Regions from separate parts of the Enterobacter sp. MG-EB028 genome, predicted to be linked through region 4. Evidence: predicted binding sites of a transcription regulator. Region 4 holds the regulator's gene; each other region holds the start of a gene.
The links. Region 4 encodes CRP, which controls carbon source genes, mostly activating them, when cyclic AMP is high. Its sites were predicted from a motif close to ATGTGANNNNNNTCACAT; they were not measured.
Positions count from the first base shown of each region.

Region 1: the regulator CRP is predicted to act here: its motif matches at 1,249-1,266, upstream of ACR42C_RS00685 (PTS mannitol transporter subunit IICBA).
Region 2: the regulator CRP is predicted to act here: its motif matches at 829-846, upstream of ACR42C_RS16080 (YfcZ/YiiS family protein).
Region 3: the regulator CRP is predicted to act here: its motif matches at 1,224-1,241, upstream of udp (uridine phosphorylase).

Region 1 covers NZ_CP195079.1:159,776-161,979, forward strand. The annotation lists gene ACR42C_RS00685 (PTS mannitol transporter subunit IICBA) at 1-1,107, opposite strand, end outside; gene ACR42C_RS00690 (DUF3302 domain-containing protein) at 1,744-2,100, shown strand; gene ACR42C_RS00695 (HlyD family secretion protein) at 2,103-2,204, shown strand, end outside.
Region 2 covers NZ_CP195079.1:3,399,684-3,401,887, reverse strand. The annotation lists gene fadL (long-chain fatty acid transporter FadL) at 1-579, opposite strand, end outside; gene ACR42C_RS16080 (YfcZ/YiiS family protein) at 952-1,236, shown strand; gene fadI (acetyl-CoA C-acyltransferase FadI) at 1,462-2,204, shown strand, end outside.
Region 3 covers NZ_CP195079.1:4,627,471-4,629,674, forward strand. The annotation lists gene rmuC (DNA recombination protein RmuC) at 1-199, opposite strand, end outside; gene udp (uridine phosphorylase) at 339-1,100, opposite strand; gene ACR42C_RS21925 (dienelactone hydrolase family protein) at 1,356-2,162, shown strand.
Region 4 covers NZ_CP195079.1:4,420,098-4,422,301, forward strand. The annotation lists gene ACR42C_RS21080 (phosphoribulokinase) at 1-31, shown strand, start outside; gene ACR42C_RS21085 (OsmC family protein) at 98-502, opposite strand; gene crp (cAMP-activated global transcriptional regulator CRP) at 814-1,446, shown strand; gene ACR42C_RS21095 (YccS/YhfK family putative transporter) at 1,504-2,204, shown strand, end outside.

The DNA.
Region 1 (2,204 bases), 610 kb from region 4:
ATCGCCAGCCGCCAGCGGGGTCGCGCCTTTGGATTCGGCTTTCATGTCGTGCATACGACGGGTCGCCGCTTCAATATCGTCGTCTTCTTTCACTTTGCTGGTTTTCAGCAGGATAGAAGAGACCACGAAGGAGACCGCCATTGCGGCACAGATCGCCGCGATGTTCGCGAAGTACGCGCCTTTCGGGGTCATCGCCAGCACCGCCAGGATAGAGCCCGGAGAAGCAGGAGAGACCAGGCCGCCGCCCAGCACGCTCAGGGTGAACACGCCGGTCATACCGCCGAGGATAACTGCCAGGATCAGGCGTGGGTTCATCAGCACATACGGGAAGTAAATTTCGTGGATACCACCCAGGAAGTGGATGATAGCCGCACCGCCAGCAGACTGCTTCGCGCTGCCGCGACCAAAGAACATGTACGCCAGCAGAACGCCCATGCCCGGACCCGGGTTCGCTTCAATCAGAAAGAAGATGGACTTGCCGAGATCGTGAGACTGCTGAATACCCAGCGGCGAGAAGATACCGTGGTTGATGGCGTTGTTCAGGAACAGGATTTTCGCCGGTTCAACGAAGATAGACGCCAGCGGCAGCATGTCGTGCGCCACCATGAAGTTAACGCCCGCCGCCAGCAGTTTGGACAGCACTTCAACAGCCGGACCAATGCCGAGGAACGCCAGAATCGCGAGGATCATCCCGATGATGCCCGCAGAGAAGTTGTTCACCAGCATTTCAAAGCCGGATTTGATCTTGCCATCAACCCAGACGTCGAATTTCTTAATCGCCCAGCCGCCGAGAGGACCGGCAATCATCGCACCGAGGAACATCGGCATATCCGCACCGACGATAACACCCATAGTCGTGATAGCACCCACTACGCCACCACGGTCACCGCCCACCAGACGACCACCGGTGTAACCGATGAGCAGCGGCAGGAGATAGGTAATCATTGGGCCAACAAGTTTCGCCAGCGTTTCGTTAGGCAACCACCCTGTCGGAATAAACAATGCGGTGATAATACCCCACGCGATAAACGCGCCGATATTTGGCATCACCATGTTGCTGAGGAAACGACCAAAGCTTTGAACTTTGATCTTGAAATCGGATGACATAAAACACCCCTTCTTATGTTTACGCTTAGGCTTGCGGCCCGAGGTTTATCGTTAATGTGCGGCGGCAGAGGTAGCCGGGCCCTGTTCTGATGCTGTGAAATCTGGCACTGAATCGTTCAACTGTCCAGACAGCGAAAATTTATGTGATGTCCATCACGTAAATGCAGGGGGTGTGTCGCCCTTCATGGTGATCTGAATCACAAAATAAGTGGGCAAAAAAAATACGATGGCGAGAAAAGAAGCAAAAACCACGGATTTTTGTGATATATGTCTCTTTTTGGCTTCGTGAGTTTGTTTCTGGATTGTGACTGATTTCACAAAATATTTTTATGCAGATTTCTCCGGCTGGGATCGGCGTTAGGATGGCCTTCCGTGACACGGAAAGCTAAAAAAACACTTTTCGTATGTAGTATGGCGGAAAGCTAAAACCTGAATTACGCTCATTATGTAAGGTTGAGTATATTATTATTCAGGATATATTTTGACACGCTTATAAACTTGCATGGAGATATTATAAAAAACGATACTCCCCGGCTCTGAAATAATCAGTGTGCCTTTTAAATTTAAAAATAAATTAATTAGGCTGCGTGCTGTTTTATTAGTTTAATGAGTTGACGTTGTTTAAGTGAGGAGAATATGTTTCTCAACTATTTCGCGCTGGGCGTGTTGATTTTTGTATTTTTGGTTCTTTTTTACGGAATCATCGCCATTCATGATATCCCCTATAACATGGCCAAAAAGCGCAATCATCCCCATGCCGATGCTATTCATACGGCAGGCTGGATCAGCCTGTTTACGCTCCATGCCATCTGGCCGTTCCTGTGGATTTGGGCCACCCTGTACCGCGAAGATCGCGGCTGGGGTATGCAAAACCACATCACCAGGGCGGATGAGGTTCCGGGCATGGATGCGCTGGCCAAACGCGTGGCCGAGTTAGAACACAAGCTGGCAGCGGTTCAGCCCTCTGATGATAAAAACACGCTGGAGCGCTAATCATGGATCTGTTGATTATTCTGACCTATGTGGCATTTGCCTGGGCAATCTTTAAAATATTTCGTATTCCGGTAAACCAGTGGACGCTTGCTACCGCGACGTTA
Region 2 (2,204 bases), 1.0 Mb from region 4:
TTTCGGCAGGCGAGCCGTCTGTTCTCCGGAGTAACGCTCAATTTTTGCATCGGCGTAGACGGCATCAAAGCCCAGACCGAAGCTCCAGCTGTCGTTCAGACGATAAGCACCGCTCAGGTTCAGGTTCAGCGTTGTCAGGTCTGTTTTACCGCCGTATTCGCCTGCCGGGTAGTTGTTGTTGAACTCGGTAGCAAGGCCATAGTTAGACGTGACGGATGCGCCCCAGCCAAATTGTTCATTGATTGGTGCAACGAAGTGCAGGTTAGGGACCCACGCCGTTGGCGCAATGTTATCTGCTTTCAGGCTCGCACCAGAAGGTGACGTGCCGGAAATGTTGACATCAGGATCGATATACACCGCACCAGCAGAGAAGGTCGGGCGATCGAACATCATGATTAATGCAGGGTTACGGCTTGCGTTACCAGCATCATCAGCGATTGCACCTTCCCCTGAATACGCACGGCCAAGGCCAGAGGAAGAAAATTCGTTTAGCTGAAAGCCCGCTGACCAGGCGGAAGTAGAGACGATTGCCACTGCGACTGCCAGCGCAGTCTTGTTGAACAGGGTTTTCTGGCTCATGACCATAACCTCATTGAGTTATTTTTATTCAATAATTGTTACATACCGTAACAGGAGCGCGAAGTGTAGGGTCTGAGGTATGACAGACAAATCAGACCAGTGGCCAGAGTATAGGTCCGACCAGCCGGAATGTTGCAAGTTTGTTTATTAATATTTTCAAACATGTTTCTTGAAACGAGATCTGGTTGGCAAAATTGTGACCATCGCGGCTCACCCAAAAGGGTGGTTTTTGTTTTAGATCATTTTTTAGTGTGATATCGGTCACTTATCCGATTTTGCGCCATTAACGGCTGGAGAGAGCCAGCGCTGGGGCGTAAAATATCAGCATCGTGTTTATCTCGCGCGCTGCGCGAATACAGAGGAAATTGAGCTATGAGTAAATGCAGTGCTGATGAAACCCCGGTTTGCTGCTGTATGGATGTTGGCACCATCATGGACAACTCCGATTGCACCGCGTCTTACAGCCGTGTGTTCACCAACCGCGCCGAAGCCGAAGAAACGCTGGCCGCGCTAAGCAAGCGCGCGCGTGATGTGGAGTCCGATCCGTGTGAAATCAAATCTACCTTCACTGAAGTGGAAGGCGGCGTGAAGCTGGATATCGACTTTGTGTTTGCCTGCGAAGCTGAAACGCTGATTTTCCAGTTAGGCCTGCGTTAATTCCTGCGGTTTGGTGCACTCTCCCACGGGAGAGGGAGCAAACACTAAAAACGGTAACCTGTGGGTTACCGTTTTGCTTTTTCCCTGGGGCATTTTCTTTTTCTTCTCTGTGTTTTAGCTCGCATTTTTATGCTTCCCTGATTGGCTGAATGTAAAAAAATGGTTAAGACTGTTATCAGGTCAGACCACTTTATGTTCATGTAAAATTTTTCACAGGGGAAGGTTATGAGTCAGGCATTACCGCTAATCACCCGACAGGGTGACCGCATTGCCATTGTCAGCGGACTGCGTACGCCCTTTGCGCGTCAGGCGACGGCGTTTCACGGTATTCCTGCTGTCGATCTGGGGAAAATGGTAGTGGGGGAGATGCTGGCTCGCAGCGAAATCCCGCCTGAGGTCATCGAACAGCTGGTCTTCGGCCAGGTCGTACAGATGCCTGAAGCCCCCAACATTGCGCGGGAAATTGTTCTCGGTACCGGCATGAATGTTCACACCGACGCCTACAGCGTCAGCCGCGCGTGCGCGACCAGCTTCCAGGCGGTAGCAAACGTGGCGGAAAGCCTGATGGCGGGCACTATTCGCGCCGGGATCGCAGGTGGCGCCGATTCTTCCTCCGTACTGCCGATTGGCGTCAGTAAAAAACTGGCCCGCATTCTGGTGGATGCCAATAAAGCCCGCACCACCGGTGCGAAGCTCAAACTCTTCTCGCGTTTACGCCTGCGCGACCTTATGCCCGTGCCACCTGCCGTAGCGGAGTACTCCACCGGCCTGCGAATGGGCGATACCGCCGAGCAGATGGCCAAAACCTACGGTATCACCCGCGAGCAGCAGGATGCCCTGGCGCATCGCTCGCATCAGCTGGCAGCGAAAGCCTGGTTGGAGGGCAAGCTCACCGATGAGGTGATGACCGCCTATATTCCGCCCTACCGTGAACCGCTCGCGGAAGATAACAATATTCGCGGCACCTC
Region 3 (2,204 bases), 210 kb from region 4:
TATTGAGCAGCTCGCACTCGTCGCGCCAGTGGTCGCTCAGCGCAACCTGTTGTTTTGCCGCGCTAAGCTCGGCGACGATCTCTTCCCGCTCAGCCAGCTGCTCGGCTTTCTGCTGCGCGTGCTGGTAACTGGAAATCAGCCAGCCTATCCCTACGCCCGCCAGCGCAATCACCGCATAAATCAGGATTGAGATATCCACAATGCCCCCTGCATCAACGTATTACCCGCACAAAATAAGATTGTGCTGTATAAACGTCCAGTTTGAAAGGGTTTTCCTGCGAGGCGCTACGCAAAAAATAAAGGCCGAACGCGTCGGCCTTTTATCTCAGAGAGGAGAACTAGATCAGGCGGCGAGCCGCTTCAACCACGATTTTCACCGCATGACTTTCGGTCTGCTTCATGGTTTCGGCGTTCGGGATCTCCTGCTGGGTACGGTTGACGATAACGCCCGCCACCATACCGGCACGCAGACCCTGGCTTGCGCACATGGTCAGCAGCGTTGCGGATTCCATTTCGTAGTTCATCACGCCCATAGACTGCCACTCTTCCATTGAGCCTTTGAAGCGGCTTACCACGCGGCCAGAGAAGGTGTCGTAACGCTCCTGGCCCGGGTAGAAGGTATCGGAAGAGGCGGTTACGCCCACGTGAGTGGTTGCGCCCACGGATTTCGCCGCTTCAACCAGCGCGGTGGTGCACTCGAAATCAGCCACTGCCGGGAATTCCATCGGCGCAAAGTGCAGGCTCGCGCCGTCCAGACGCACGGACGCGGTCGTCACCAGCACGTCGCCGACGTTGATGTGCGGCTGAATAGCGCCGGTGGTACCGATACGCAGGAAAGTACGAATGCCCAGTTGCGCCAGCTCTTCAACCGCAATCGAGGTAGACGGGCCACCGATACCGGTAGAGCACACAATCACCGCTTTGCCATCCAGCTCTGCGCGCCAGGTGGTGAATTCACGATGGGCAGCCAGCTTGACCGGCTTATCCATCAGCGCGGCGATCTTTTCCACACGCTCCGGATCGCCAGGGACGATAGCGAGCGTAGCCCCTTGTAAATCGTTTTTAGTGAGGCCGAGATGAAAAACATCAGACTTAGACATAGGTGACTCCTCTGTGGGTCGGTTAGTCAGAAGAAGTAAAACGGTACTTTACAGAAGCAGTAAGCATATTTTCGTGACGCACCTCACCATGAATGAAAATGATTACATTGAATTTCCATAAAAAAGTGATTTACATCACATTAACAAGTTATATCGCCAGGTGCTGCACAAAAGATAGACCGTTTAAGGCACTGTGAGTTGTTAACCTGGTGTCTATATTTACCTTTGCGCTAACTCATTGGTACGGAGAATGCCATGACTGAAAAAATCGGTTTTGCACCTGCTGCGGCCCCACATGCTTCAACCATCGTGTCGACGCCAGAAGCGGCAATTACCGCGGGTGAGACCTCCATTCCCTCGCAGGGGGAGAATATGCCTGCTTATCACGCACGGCCAAAATCGGCAGACGGCCCGCTGCCCATCGTGATTGTGATTCAGGAGATATTTGGTGTTCACGAACACATTCGCGACCTCTGCCGCCGGCTGGCGCTGGAAGGGTATCTGGCCGTTGCGCCAGAGCTCTACTTCCGTCAGGGCGATCCGAACGACTACAGCGATATTCCAACATTGCTCAGCAACCTGGTCAGCAAAGTCCCGGACGCGCAGGTGCTGGCCGATCTCGATCACGTCGCCAGCTGGGCGGCGCGCAACGGCGGCGATCCGCATCGTCTGCTGGTCACCGGTTTCTGCTGGGGCGGACGCATTAGCTGGCTGTATGCCGCGCATAACCCGCAGCTCAAAGCCGCTGTCGCCTGGTACGGCAAACTGGTGGGTGAAAAAACGCTGAATTCACCGAAACATCCCGTCGATATCGCCACCGAGTTAAATGCCCCCGTGTTAGGGCTTTACGGTGGACAGGACACTGGTATTTCGCTGGATTCGGTAGAGACCATGCGCCATGCGCTCCGTGCGGCCAATGCGAAGGCGGAGATCGTGGTGTATCCGGATGCCGGGCATGCGTTTAACGCGGATTATCGTCCGAGCTATCACGCTGAATCGGCTAAAGATGGCTGGCAGCGGATGCTGGCGTGGTTTAGCCAGTACGGCGGTAAGAAGGCGTAATAACAAAAAAGCCCGGTGGCGGCTACGCCTTACCGGGCAATC
Region 4 (2,204 bases):
GCGGTTGATGGAAGGGAAGCAGATCGCGTAAAGATGTTCCCTCTCCCCGTGGGAGAGGGTTAGGGTGAGGGCATCAACACGCACGATGCCCCGTGAATCACACCTCAATCACTTCATACGAATGCGTAATTTTTACCGCTTTCTCCAGCATTAGCGCCACAGAGCAGTACTTCTCCGCAGACAGGTCCACCGCGCGTGAAACCGCCGCGTCTTTCAGCGCTTTCCCGGTGACAACAAAGTGCAGATTTATGTGGGTGAACAGGCGTGGCGCCTCTTCGCGACGTTCTGAGGTGAGTTTAACCTCGCAATCCGTTACGTCATGACGACCTTTTTGCAGAATCGACACCACGTCAATCGCACTGCATCCACCTGCCGCCATCAGCACCATTTCCATTGGGCTCGGCGCTTTATCGCCGGAGTTACCATCCATCAAAATCTGGTGTCCTGACGCGGACTCCCCCAGGAACGTTAAACCTTCAACCCACTTCACGCGCGCTTGCATATTCATTAACTCCAACGTTGCATTTTTGGTGACAGATTACGCGTGCGTTACATTTCTCGCAATGGAAGGCGACCTGCATCATGCTGAAGCGAGACACCAGGAGACACGCGGCGAAAGCTATGCTAAAACACTCAGGATGCTACAGTAATACATTGACGTTACACATGTATGCAGAGGACATCAAACTTTACTGGCTGCGAAACGTTACGACAGCCGACTTCCCAGGGTATGGGTAAGAATTCGATTGCAACCCCAGAGTCCGGATGCATCTGATGACTCTGGTGACAGCTTATAACAGAGGATAACAGCGCATGGTGCTTGGCAAACCGCAAACAGACCCGACTCTCGAATGGTTCTTGTCTCATTGCCACATTCATAAGTACCCATCGAAGAGCACGCTGATTCACCAGGGTGAAAAAGCGGAAACGTTGTATTACATCGTCAAAGGCTCGGTGGCAGTGCTGATCAAAGATGAGGAAGGGAAAGAGATGATCCTTTCTTATCTGAACCAGGGCGATTTTATCGGTGAACTGGGCCTGTTTGAAGAAGGCCAGGAACGTAGCGCCTGGGTTCGTGCAAAGACAGCATGTGAAGTGGCTGAAATTTCTTACAAGAAATTCCGTCAGCTGATTCAGGTAAACCCTGACATCCTGATGCGTCTTTCTTCCCAGATGGCGCGCCGTCTGCAGGTGACGTCAGAGAAAGTGGGTAACCTCGCCTTCCTGGACGTGACCGGCCGTATCGCGCAAACCCTGCTGAACCTGGCGAAACAGCCAGACGCGATGACCCACCCGGACGGCATGCAAATTAAAATTACCCGTCAGGAAATTGGTCAGATCGTTGGTTGCTCCCGTGAAACAGTGGGCCGTATTCTGAAAATGCTGGAAGATCAAAACCTGATCTCCGCCCACGGTAAAACCATCGTGGTTTACGGAACCCGTTAATCCTGCTTAAACGGCGTGCCATCGCGAGGTGTCACGCCGTTTTTGTCTCTTTTCCCCATGTGGCGCAGGCTGATCTATCACCCGGAAGTTAACTACGCACTGCGACAAACGCTGGTGTTGTGTCTTCCTGTGGCCGTGGGCCTGCTCCTGGGTCATCTTCAGCAGGGCCTGCTGTTTTCCCTCGTGCCCGCCTGCTGCAACATCGCCGGTCTGGACACGCCGCATAAGCGCTTTTTCAAACGCCTGATTATCGGGGGCTGCCTGTTTGCAGGCTGTAGCCTCGCGGTGCAGCTGTTACTGGCTCGCGATATTCCCCTGCCACTGATCCTGACCGTGCTGGCGATGACCCTCGGCGTCACGGCGGAAATCAGCTCGCTGCACGCTCGCCTGCTTCCAGCGTCACTCATTGCGGCCATCTTTACCCTGAGCCTCGCCGGGAATATGCCCGTGTGGGAGCCGCTGCTGATCTACGCCCTCGGCACGCTGTGGTACGGGCTGTTTAACTGGTTCTGGTTCTGGCTATGGCGAGAGCAGCCGCTGCGAGAATCTCTGAGCCTGCTCTACGTGCAGCTTGCGGATTACTGCGAAGCCAAATACACCCTGCTCACCCAGCATACCGATCCGGAAAAATCCTTACCGCCGCTGCTGACGCGCCAGCAAAAAGTGGTGGATTTGATAAGCCAGTGCTATCAGCAGCTGCATATGCTCGCCGCAAACAAGAACCACGAGTACAAACGGCTGCTGCGTACCTTCCAGGT